DNA from 4 places in the Alteromonas sp. DYW1 genome. Region 4 is predicted to be linked to each of the others. Evidence: predicted binding sites of a transcription regulator. Region 4 holds the regulator's gene; each other region holds the start of a gene.
What was found. The regulator ArgR, encoded in region 4, controls arginine synthesis, uptake and breakdown. The targets are predictions, from matches to a motif close to ANTGAATANNTATTCANT.
Positions count from the first base shown of each region.

Region 1 (3,197 bases), 140 kb from region 4:
ATGGCGGCAGACAACAGTAAGCTCGCATGAAGACAGAATCAGAACACCACCTTGCAATCCTTAATCATCGCTTTGAAACGATGATGACATCGCTGTTCGAAGCGAATGAGTTAATGGGTCGTGAAACCCCTGGGGTGATTGCCTATGAAGACTCAGAGCAAGGCTATGCGCGTCGAGAATTACTGATTGTCGAGAAACAAGCAATTGAGAATCGCCAGCGCGCCGAAATGACACAACAAGCCTATGTTGATGCGGTGCGCAATGATTTTCACAAGCAGTTGTTAAGTCGTTTGGAAACCGAAATTCGCCTACCTGGCGCAATTTTTAGCGACTGGCTGGGTCTCAGTAACAGCGTGCCTGAACTACTCGACCTGTTATCCGTAAAAGCCTGCACAATCCCGCGCCTTGAGCCATTGGTGGCAAGGATCCCGTGGATGTATCCTGAATTATTGAAAATAGTCAATGCACCACAACATCGTCGCAAAGACTCGCGTGGTAAGGTGATTATTGTTGAAACGCTGCGCGCAGCACTCAGTTTCATCAACATTGAGAATTTACAACTCATCATCCCAACTTTGATTGTGCGCCGGTGTATCCCGCAAATTACTGACCCATACCCGGAAATAAAGCAACATATTTGGCACTATGCATTGAGTGTGGCGTTGACTAATCGGTACCTCGCCCCCTTTAACAAAGTCAGGGCAAACGATGCCTATGTGATCGGACTGTTGCAAGCGCTAGGTAGAAATGCCGTAACGCGGATTTACTTCAAATTGTTTGAGCGCCAGCAAAGAGAAGCGCTGGAAAGAGCCCAAGCCAGTAAAAAGCGCGATTTGCATGATGCTTTAACGCAAATAACGCCTTCCAACAATTTTCTCAGTGCACTGTGGAATGACTATGCTGATATCGTCACTGCAGACCTTTTGCATTACATGAAATTTAAGCGTTTGGGGGTATCTCCAGCAATGCAGTCGATTGCCTCAGGAACCGTTGCGAAAGACGAATTACCACTTGCACGATTGACTGAACGCTCACGATGGTATGCCAGGTATCGCATGCTCAAAGCCAATAAACTCTTGGATAGCAGTGATGCTAATTGTCTGGTTCGTGCCAGCGGTATTGATAAACCCAAAGTGTTGGCACTCAATCGCATAGATTTACGTCATCTACCCTTAAATTTCAGCTCCACACTGGATGACATTGAATAATCGAAACCGCTTGTTGCTGCGCTTTTAGCTGAGGCTTGCGCATTTCATCGCTCCGCTTTTCTGACCCCATCCATTTTTTGCACACAATTTAACCAGCCATGTTGCTGGGTTCTAAAAATTTTTGCAGATAACTATGCAATTCTACATTTTATTAACATTGTCATTACCGATAACGGTATTTTCGTTGGTCTGCGAGCTGTTATGGTTTTCGTTGAAATTGAGCAAATCAAATAGTTATGCATTTTTTCTGCAATTAGCTGCATAAAGCCTTTATTTTCAAGGACTCCAGCGATATCAAACGAGACAAGATGCAGAAGAAATGGCATACTTGTCGGCTAGATTTTGCACACATTTACGCTATTGCCTGAGTGCAGTTGCGAATTATTTGAGGGTAACTAAATGAATGTAACTCGTGAAATGTTTAACGATGTAATGGTTCCAAACTATAACCCAGCAGCCATGATCCCGGTTAAAGGCGAGGGCTCGCGTGTATGGGATCAACAAGGTAACGAGTATATCGACTTTGCTGGCGGTATCGCGGTAAATGTATTAGGTCATTGTCACCCCGAATTAGTCGCGGTGCTCAAGGAGCAAGGCGAAAAGCTTTGGCACCTGAGTAATGTATTCACCAACGAACCATCCATTCGTTTAGCGAAGAAGCTGACCGATGCCACGTTCGCAGAGCGCGTCTACTTTGCCAACTCAGGTGCTGAAGCGAACGAAGCGGCATTAAAGCTGGCGCGTCGTTATGCGCTTGATCATTACGGCGAAGAAAAGAATCAAATTATTTCTTTCAAGCAAGGTTTTCATGGTCGCACTTTCTTCACCGTGACCGTTGGTGGTCAAGCAGCCTACTCAGATGGTTTCGGGCCTAAACCAGGCGCGATACAACACTGTGACTACAATGATTTGGCGGCGTTTGAAGCTCTGATTTCGGATGCGACCTGTGCCGTAATGATGGAGCCGCTGCAAGGTGAAGGCGGTATCATTGAGCCAGACGTGGCATTCGTTAAAGGCGTACGTGAACTTTGTGATAAGCACAACGCATTATTAATTTTTGACGAGGTTCAGTCCGGCGTTGGCCGTACCGGTCACCTGTATGCCTACATGGGGTTGGGGGTAACACCAGATATCTTAACTACCGCAAAGTCATTAGGTGGCGGTTTCCCAATTGGTGCAATGCTGACCACCGCAGCGATTGCGGCTAGCCTTAAACCGGGCACACATGGCAGCACATACGGCGGCAACCCACTGGCCTGCGCGGTGGCTGAAAAAGCATTTGATATCGTAAATACTCCAGAAGTTATGAATGGCGTAGTTGCTAAAGAAGCACTATTCAGAAAGCATTTGGAACGCATCAACGAAAAGTATCAGGTTTTCAGTGAGATTCGCGGTAAAGGCATGCTGCTTGGCTGTGCATTGAATGAAAAGTATCAAGGTCGCGCACGTGACTTCATGATGGCAGCTACTGAGCATCACCTCATGTGTTTGGTCGCAGGTGCCAACGTGATCCGCTTCGCGCCATCGTTGGTCATTCCTGATGCGGATATTGAGGCAGGCCTAGAGCGTTTTGAACAAGCGGTTGCTCAAGTCGTCGCTGCCACGCAGGAATCTGCCGCTTAATAGCAGCAGTAACATTACTATGAATGTTATTCGCCCAATTCAGCGTAGCGACTATGCCGCTCTGCATGCCATTGCCGAAGAGTCTGGTATTGGCTTTACTTCACTGCCAGTGAACGAAGGATTACTGCGCCGTAAAATTGAGAAATCAGAAAACTCGTTTGTTGATGGCGTCATCGAGCCAGGTAATCAAAGCTACTTATTTGTAATGGAAAACACCGCTAATCAACACGTGGTAGGGACCACAGGTATCGAGGCTGCGGTAGGCCTTGATGATGCGTTTTACCATTATCATGTTGGCAAAGTCGTCCACGCATCGCGCGAGTTAAACATTCACAATACCGTGGATATTCTTACCTTCTGCAACGA
Region 1 covers NZ_CM186038.1:442,908-446,104, reverse strand. The annotation lists gene AC121Z_RS01980 (HDOD domain-containing protein) at 27-1,208, shown strand; gene AC121Z_RS01975 (aspartate aminotransferase family protein) at 1,608-2,831, shown strand; gene astA (arginine N-succinyltransferase) at 2,851-3,197, shown strand, end outside.
Region 1: a site for ArgR is predicted at 1,434-1,451, ahead of AC121Z_RS01975 (aspartate aminotransferase family protein). Genes of this name have one in related genera too.

Region 2 (3,197 bases), 1.8 Mb from region 4:
CGCCGTGTTCACGCGCCAACCTATAATCAGTGCGGCAGTGTGGCAACGATGGTTTTTGCCAGGATTTGGTTTATCCATCATTACCATCTTTGTTATTCAAACCATAGCTGCGATGTTTGCCGGTGCTGGCCTGGAAGTGTTTACTGCGAGCCTCCTTGTTATCGCCTATTGTTCATTAGCATTGAGTGCGGTAAATCTGCTGCACGCAACGACGAGTTCTCGAGCTGCAGAGGTTTGGCTGATGATTGGGGCTGCTGCATTGGTTACAAGTAAATTGTTAACGTTGTTTATTTTCTTCGGAGTGTACCTGCAGCAAATAGATTCACTCCAAACCGTGACGATGGGAACTATTGTTGGACTTGGCATTTGTTTCAGCTTTGCGGTCATATTTCATTTTTTAATTAATGAGCTTTATCAATCCTCTTGGTCTTTATTGGTATTGCTACTCTGGGCAGCATTTATCGCAGGTCAACTGGCTCAAACTACCGGACTGTTAGCCCAGGTTGATTTGGTTTCATTGGGTACGCCGATGGTAAATTTAAATGCTTGGGTGGCAGACAGTTCTGAGTATGGGCATGTACTCAACACATTGATTGGCTATGAAGCATCGCCCTCATTTGATTTTTTACTGGTATATCTATTCGCCATGTTTACCCCTTTAGGCGTTTACTATTTCCGCGCGCGGAACGGCGGTAAACAAAATAGGAGCAAGCGCCATGTTTAGGTGGTTAGTTAGTTTTGCCGTCATTTGGGCATCGGGTGTATGGGCCGATGGAATGGTGGTTGATAAAGTTTATCACCCTTATGTCACCGCAAATGAACGCGAATTTGAGTGGCGTTTTATGTCGAGCCAAACAGACGACACCAATGTATTGGCACAACGCTTTGGCTATGGCCATGCGTTATCTGAATCAGTAGCGCTTGAGTTTTATCTGTTTGGCGAGCGCGACGAAGCCGATAATTTTGAACTGGCCGGGTATGAAATTGAAACCCGTTGGATGTTAACTCAACAAGGCCAGTACTGGGCAGATTGGGGGGCTGTATTTGAGTTTGAAAAACGCAAGGCGCTCGATAACTATGAAGCAACAGCCGGTTTAATTGTTGAAAAAGAAATCGGTAAAACCAGTATTACCATGAATCTATTTGTGATCCGAGAATGGGGCGAGACAATCAGCAGTGAATGGGAAACCGAATTTAGATTGCAATATCGTTATCGCTATTTACCCGCCGTCCAACCCTCATTAGAGCTATACAGCGGTGAGGATTTCGTTGGTATTGGTCCGGGCTTTATGGGGGTTTATCGGATTGATGGGCAAGAACAGATTAAATGGGAATCAGGTTTTATTACTGAAATTGCGCATTCTGGCAAGAATCACACATTACGATTCGCTATAGAATATGAGTTTTAGTCAGCGGTTTGTAATAATTATGTAAAAATACTGAATAAATAGTGTTTTTTGAGGGGTTTTTATCACGCCTTGATAAATTTTTATGCATATTGGTTGGCGTGACGATTGCAAATCTTCAGGCTCCATGATACTTATGCATGAGTAATTTTAGCCAAATGACTATCTTCGGGATTAGTTATGTCAACCGTCAATACCTTAACATCACAACTGGGCGAAGCCGCTATCCTAATGGGCGTTGGCATGGTTTCTGTGTTTGCGTTTTTGACTCTGCTAATTGTCGCAATGAATCTGCTCAAACGCTTTGTAGAACGATTCCCGCTACCCGAAGTAGAACGACCTGCGAAAGCAAACAAAACAGACCAAGCGAGTCTTCCTGATCAGTCAGTTGTCGCAGCTATAACGGCTGCCGTTCATCAATACCGCCAGTCGAAATAATTAAGTCCAAGGAGATACTATGCGCCAACCATTAGCGTTAACCGAGCTAGTGCTAAGAGACGCACATCAGTCACTGTTAGCTACGCGTATGCGCCTGGAAGATATGTTGCCAGTCGCTGAGCAATTGGATAAAGCCGGCTACTGGTCTGTGGAATCTTGGGGTGGAGCAACATTTGACGCATGTATTCGCTACTTGGGCGAAGACCCTTGGGAGCGCATTCGTGCGCTTAAGGCGGCAATGCCAAATACCCGCCAACAAATGCTGCTGCGTGGGCAAAATTTATTAGGTTACCGTCATTATGCTGATGATGTGGTGGCAAAATTTGTTGAACGTGCGCATACCAATGGCGTCGATGTGTTTCGTATTTTCGACGCGATGAATGATGTGCGCAACCTACAAACTGCGATCAAAACTGCCGTTGCTATAGGTGCTCATGCACAAGGCACGATTTCTTACACCGTAAGTCCAGTGCACACCTTACAAATGTGGTTGGATATGGCTAAAGCGCTTGAAGACCTAGGTGTGCATAGTATTTGTATTAAAGACATGGCAGGCCTGCTTAAGCCTTACGAATGTGAGACCTTGATCACCGAACTGAAGCGCACGGTTGATGTGCCGATTGCCATGCAGTGTCATGCCACTACAGGCCTAAGCACAGCAACTTATCAAAAAGCGATTGATGCAGGCATCGACATGCTTGATACCGCGATATCACCCATGAGCATGACTTATGGGCATACGGCTACCGAAACCATAGTAGCGATGCTGCAAGATACCCCTAGAGATACTGGGTTAAGTTTAGAGCAGCTAGCGCCGATTGCAGACCATTTTCGCGCGGTAAGGAGTAAGTATGCACAGTTTGAAGGCAGCTTGAAAGGCATTGATGCGCGCATTTTGTCTGCCCAGGTACCGGGTGGAATGTTGACTAATATGGAAAATCAATTGCGTGAGCAAGGCGCTGAAGATCAGTTTGCTGCAGTACTCGATGAGATCCCCCGTGTGCGCGAAGATCTAGGCTTTATTCCGCTAGTCACACCAACCTCGCAAATCGTCGGTACACAAGCGGTAATGAATGTGTTATCAGGCGAACGTTACAAGGGGATCAGTAAAGAAACGGCAGGTGTGTTAAAAGGTGAATACGGTGCAACTCCAGCACCAGTGAATGCTGATCTACAAGCACGTGTGCTGGCGGGAGAAGCACCGATTACTGATCGTCCTGCCGACCACCTGCCCCCGGAATTGGAGAGTCTACAGGCAGATTTAATCAGTCTCTCAGGGTCGGAGGGGTTTACCCTTGCCGATGCCGTTGTGGACGATACGTTAACTTTTGCATTGTTCCCGCAAGTTGGGCT
Region 2 covers NZ_CM186038.1:2,600,914-2,604,110, reverse strand. The annotation lists gene AC121Z_RS11645 (hypothetical protein) at 1-724, shown strand, start outside; gene AC121Z_RS11640 (hypothetical protein) at 717-1,409, shown strand; gene AC121Z_RS11635 (OadG family protein) at 1,587-1,844, shown strand; gene oadA (sodium-extruding oxaloacetate decarboxylase subunit alpha) at 1,864-3,197, shown strand, end outside.
Region 2: a site for ArgR is predicted at 1,481-1,498, ahead of AC121Z_RS11635 (OadG family protein). Genes of this name have one in related genera too.

Region 3 (3,197 bases), 110 kb from region 4:
TCTAACTGCGGCATCATCACATCCAGCAAAATCACATCAATATCATTTCTTGACGTTGCTTCACTGAGTCCTGAGCGGCCGTCGGAACACACAGAAACGACGTAACCTTGCGGCTCGAAATAACTTTTTAGCAAATCAGTTAACGCGCGGTCATCGTCGATAATTAAAAGTTGTCGGGTATCCATGAGAGAGCAAGTGGCTGTTTTGGTAAGCGTAGACTATGAGATTACATTAGTGAATTCATCTTTTCGTGGTTAACTTTACACAACCTTTACACTGGCTTTGCGTTTCTTTGCATCCAGTTTTATAGACTGAGGGCTTCGAAAATATTACACCCCTGAGGACATTATTATGCAATACCCAACCATTCGTTCTTTACTTTTTATTGGCGCTATTACTATTAGTGCCGCGAGTATAGCTGTAGCGCATCCACAGCACCCGTCTCAGAATCCTATGTTACAAACCTTAAAACAATTGGATTTAGGGGCGCAGCAAAAGCAAGATGTAAAAGCTTTAATGCAGCAAGCCAAAGCAGACCGTGCGGTGTTTAAAGCCGATAAACACGCATTTCGTCAGGCGCTAAAAGACATCGTACAAGCTGACGATTGGCAACCTGAGTTAGTGGAGCAACTGTTAGCCCAACACGCCCAACAGCATAAAGCGGCATTACTTGAGCGCGCAGAGTTACGTCACAACATATGGTTACTGCTGACCCCCGAACAACAGACAGAATTTGTGCAACAGGCACAGCCGCAAGGTAAAGAGAGACCTGACTGGAGTGACCGCATGTCTCACATGGCAGATAAGCTTTCGTTGACAGAGACACAACAAGAGTCAATACAAATGTTGCAAAAGGATACACAACAGTTAATCGCCCCACTTAAACAGCAATTGCGTGCCATGCGTGTGTTGGAACGTGCGCTTATCCAAGCAACCGAGTTTGATGAGCAAGCATGGGAAGCGTTATATGCGGAGTATCAGCCGGTACAGCAACAACTCACTCTGCACCGAGCTCACCTTCAGCAGCAGATGTTCCATGAGTTAACAGAGGCGCAACAAAGCAAGTTCGAAAAACTAATGCAACGCAAAGGCCGCAGGGGCTAAGCCCCCTGCACGGGGCAATAACCCCCCTCTGCATCCACTGGTATCGTCGCGCCCCAATCATGTTCAGCATTGGACTCGATGAACGCTTCGACGATACCGTTTTCCATAGAACAATTTAATCCGACTGAATACGGGCCAAAATTAACGACTTATTGCCTCAAAACCTAAATAACAGACTAATAGTTTGGGACGTCTCGTGTGTAGTCTGGCGATAAGAATAGTGGCGATGTGATAATCATGTCCGCGCTTGAGCGATTACAAGCAACCGGCACATTCCACACCGAGCATAGTCGCAGCAAGGCTTTAACATCGGGATCATGCGGGGCTGGATTTAGTGGATCCCAAAAAAAGAATAACGCATCCAACTTATTATCGGCAATGAGTGCCCCAATTTGTTGATCGCCACCCAGCGGACCGCTTTTAAACCGATGAATACTTAAACCGGTTTTGTCAGCCAGCAAGCCTCCGGTGGTTCCCGTCGCCACTAACTGGCATTGGCCTAAACGACTGACGTTGGCTTCTACCCAAGTCAATAAATCCGATTTTTTATGATCATGGGCGACAAGCGCTACGGTCGGTTCATGCATGTTATTTACTCATCACTGTGTAATTTTACACCATATACTGCCACGCCTACATTTGGATAGCTAAAGAGTTTTGCTGGCAGCGCACCGCAATTAAATGAATTTTTATTCTTTTTTATTTAATATTTATTCTTTTTCATGTATTCTTTGCTTGGAATTCATAAGCGCTAATTTGAACATAATGAAAAGGCATTTATCAGTAACACTAAAATACTCCCTGACTAGCCAGGAATCACTTAAATTGCGATGCAAGTAATATCTTTGGCTCCTTTTTATCTTTGCTTGTAACGCTGTTCCAATGGCACGACAGTCAAAGATAAAAAGTTCTTTTAATTCCAACGAAATGAATAAAAATGAAAGTATGCATTATTGGGGCTAGCGGTTATACCGGCGCCGAGCTGGCGCGGCTTGTAAATAGTCACCCAAATTTTGAATTAGGCCAACTCTGCGTAAGTGCAACCAGTGCAGACGCCAACAAACCACTGAGCGAGCTATATCCAGCCCTGCAGGGCTATGTCGATCTACCACTGCTCCCCATTGGTCAGGAAGATTTAGCGCAGTTAGCAGAATCCTTTGATATTATTTTTCTCGCAACGCCTCATGAAGCGAGTCATGATTGGGTCGCAACGTTATTGCAAGGTAAGGCTAAAGTGTTCGATCTTAGCGGTGCCTTTCGATTACAAGACCGGCAGGTCTTTGAGCAATTCTATGGCTTTCCTCATGCGCATCCAGAAACACTATGTAAGGCGGTCTATGGTCTGGCTGAATGGTATGCAACTGACATCGCTCAAGCAAATTTGATCGCAGTCCCTGGTTGTTACCCCACGGCATCATTACTCGCGACTAAACCTCTGATGCAGGCGGAATTGCTGGACTCAGCGCATTTCCCGATTATCAATGCTGTCTCTGGCGTGAGTGGTGCTGGCCGCAAAGCAGCCTTCAATAGCAGCTTTTGTGAGGTCAGCTTGCAGGCATATGGCATTCTATCGCACCGACATACCCCTGAGATCAGTGCATACTTAGGTGCCCCAGTAATCTTTACGCCGCACTTGGGGAATTTCAAGCGCGGTATTCTTGCCACAATCACTTGCAAACTAAAGTACGGGGTTACCGCAACGCAAGTGGATGAGGCATTCATCCGGGCGTACCAGCACAGTGCATTGGTTAGGTTAAGAACACAGGCACCAAAAATTGACGAGGTGGCACATCAAGCATTTGCTGACATTTATTGGCAGTACTCACCACAAACAGGATACGTGGTTATTAGCTCCGCCATCGATAATCTATTAAAAGGTGCTGCAAGTCAGGCGCTGCAATGTGCCAATCTCGCTTTTGGCTTGCCTGATTGGGTTGGCTTGATACCTCAGCGAGGTAACCACGATGCGTAATCCTGTGGTTATCAAAGTGGGCGGAGCATTACTGGAAAATACTGCTGCACTGACTGGATTTATTCAAGCGATTAAGCAGATAACCGTCAGCCGTAAGGTGGTTATTGTGCACGGCGGCGGT
Region 3 covers NZ_CM186038.1:471,089-474,285, reverse strand. The annotation lists gene AC121Z_RS02130 (response regulator) at 1-185, opposite strand, end outside; gene AC121Z_RS02125 (Spy/CpxP family protein refolding chaperone) at 352-1,104, shown strand; gene AC121Z_RS02120 (hypothetical protein) at 1,101-1,211, opposite strand; gene AC121Z_RS02115 (methylglyoxal synthase) at 1,281-1,691, opposite strand; gene argC (N-acetyl-gamma-glutamyl-phosphate reductase) at 2,042-3,076, shown strand; gene argB (acetylglutamate kinase) at 3,069-3,197, shown strand, end outside.
Region 3: a site for ArgR is predicted at 1,785-1,802, ahead of argC (N-acetyl-gamma-glutamyl-phosphate reductase). Genes of this name have one in related genera too.

Region 4 (3,197 bases):
TATCTCGAATAAGTATCAATCAAGCGTTAGTAACGAAGTCTACACCCAATTGAATATCACCACGGAGACCGTCTAGCATGTCTTCCTTGGCTTTCTGCTCAAATGCGCTCAGTTCACCGTAGGGTAAAATCTCTTCTACGCCATTTGCCCCCAAACGCACAGGGTGAGCAAAAAATGCTGCATCATCAGAATCAACCTGAACATAAGTATATTCGACGACATTATCGCCTTTCATAGCGGCAACTAATGATAAACAGAAACGCGCTGCGGCTTGACCCATAGATAATGTTGCTGAACCACCGCCTGCTTTGGCCTCAACCACTTCAGTGCCGGCATTTTGGATACGTGTCGTTAATGCTGCGACCTCATCATCACTAAAGCTTACGCCTTCAACTTGTGACAATAATGGCAAAATCGTCGTACCTGAGTGACCACCAATCACTGGTACATGCACACCAGAAACATCCAGACCTTTCTTTTCAGCAACGAAAGTCTCAGCACGGATAACATCTAATGTAGTCACACCAAACAATTTATTTTTGTCGTATACACCTTTGGCCTTGAGTGCCTCAGCAGCGATTGCCACTGTAGTATTCACTGGGTTAGTGATGATCCCGATGCATGCTTTAGGACAAGTATCTGCGATAGCATCTACTAAGTTGCGAACGATCCCAGCATTAATATTAAATAAGTCAGAGCGATCCATACCTGGCTTACGCGGCACACCAGCAGGGATCAAAACAATATCACAGCCCTGCAAGGCGTCAGCCAAATTATCTTTACCGTGGCCGGTTACTTTTACATCGGTAGGAATGTGGCTTAAGTCAACCGCAACGCCTGGAACAACCGGGGCTACGTCGTAGAGTGATAACTCTGAGCCGGCTGGTAATTGAGTTTTTAATAAAAGTGATAATGCCTGACCAATACCACCAGCCGCACCTAGGACTGCTACTTTCATGAGTCTCTCCTACAAGAATATTCTTTACAAAATTAAAGCGTCTATGCACACGCACATAGAAGTGTGAGCTCAAGCAACGCGCAAGAAATTAAACGCCCGACACACTAAATCAAAAGGGCCCAAAACTCAATGACCCAATGGTCGTATACTGAGTATTTTAGGCAATTATAGCCTGAATTTACGATGAAAATTGCCACACCGCGTTGATTGCGGCAAAATGTGGGTTTTCCTCCAAGCAACTGCAATACCTATGGCAACTCCGAAGCAAGAATTATTGATAAAAGCATTCAAAGACTTATTGAAAGCCGAAAGCTATGGCTCGCAAGGAGAGATCGTAGACGCCCTTAAACAAGCGGGTTTTGATAGTATTAGTCAATCTAAGATTTCGCGCATGCTGAGCAAGTTTGGCGCGGTGCGCACGCGCAACGCCCGCGGTGATATGGTTTACTGCTTGCCACCTGAATTAGGTATGCCGACGGCGAAAAGCCCACTCAAGCAGTTAGTATTGGATATCGTGCACAATAATGTCATGGTAATCATTCGTACCAGCCCAGGAGCTGCTCAGCTTATCGCTCGCCTTTTAGACTCGTTATCGAAAAAAGACGGTGTGCTCGGCACCATCGCCGGTGACGATACAATATTCATCGCGCCTGCCGACGTAACTCAAATTGAAGAGTTACGGCAGCGGGTAGAGAAGCTGTTCGATAACGTATAACTAAAAATGAGCGAGTATCCTTGCCTCGCCTAACAATCTATTGGGAAACGGCTAGTCATACTCAATGTGTACGGGTTGTATATCCAATAAGCTATTAATACTGACAACCCTCGCAACTATAAAAGTTTTTCTAACTGTCATGTTAAATGCATTAGCTGGCTTACGACTCGACAGTGAGCGCACAAAACAAAGTCGTAGTACTCCCTCCAAGTAAATCACAAAAACAAAAAACCGGCCAAAAGGCCGGTTTTTCTAGATTAATCCGATTGGATTAGAAGCGGTATTTAACACCTACACGCATTGACCAGGTCGATGCATCTGCGTTAACTGTTTGACCTGCATCACCATCAAAGTTGGTGTATAGGTAGGTACCATCGTCAAGTAGACGAGCATCAACCACTGGGTTGTTGTACTCGAAGTTAACCTGACGGTATACACCCCAATCGTCGTTGATTAGGTTACCTAGGTTACGGATTGCGAAGTAAACTTCACCACGGTGTCCGTCCATAAAGCCAGGTAGCTCCTGAGAAACACGTAGGTCAACGCGTGTCCACCAGTTACTGTTCTGAGTATTGCGGTCAAGGATTGAACCGCGCGCACCTTCTAAACCACGCGTACGGATAAAGGCGTTGAACGCGTCTAGATCAAAGTTGTCGCCGTATTGAACGATTGGATCGTCAACCAATGGTACGTACAACAATGAACGATCTTCGAATGGACGCTCGTCACCAAAGCCCGGATCCCAGTCAAAGTTGAAGCTATACGGCTTACCTTTCACACGTTGTGCAAATAGGTTAAAGCGCGTGTCATAACCGTCGAAAATTTCCATCTTGTAGCCAAGATTGAAAGTAAAGCGGTGCTTAACTTCGTAGTTACTGGTTGCAACTTCTGGATTGTTGTAATCAGCGGTAGACAAGTTACCGTAGTTAGAACTTGCCGTTGAGCTGTTCATTGGGCTGCCTTCTTCAGCATCCATGTACGCATATGCTGCGCCAACACGTAAACCACTGTCATACGTCTTGTTAGCAAACACTGAAACTACCAATGAATCGCCATCGTCATCAGAGTTAGTCAAGAAGTAATCAGTTGTGTTACGGCCAGAACAATCGCTACTCGCTACATTCGCAACGCAATCTGCATCTAACAAATCAGCGTTCTTGTAGATAGGACGACCATCAGCTGCACGACCGATACGGACTGAGTTCAGTGCAATTGTCTTAGCAGAGTCTTGCTGACGTGAGTAAATCGCGTCGATACCAGCAACGGTACCATCTTCAAACTCGTGCTGTGTACCTAGGTTAAACTTCCATACGCCTGGTACGTTGAAGTCTGCGTCTAGCGCATTAACCGCACCGTCACCACCGGTCAAACCGTCGATGGAAGCTTGTGGTACGTTGAACAAGAATCCAGGAGTATTCGCTGCTAATAATGCATCACCTGACGTGATACGCGAAGCAAGAATAGTTACACCGTTGTTTGAATAGTTGTTAGACAACCAAACATTCGGGTTACCACCAGCGAACA
Region 4 covers NZ_CM186038.1:585,979-589,175, reverse strand. The annotation lists gene mdh (malate dehydrogenase) at 20-958, opposite strand; gene argR (transcriptional regulator ArgR) at 1,209-1,673, shown strand; gene AC121Z_RS02650 (TonB-dependent receptor) at 1,945-3,197, opposite strand, start outside.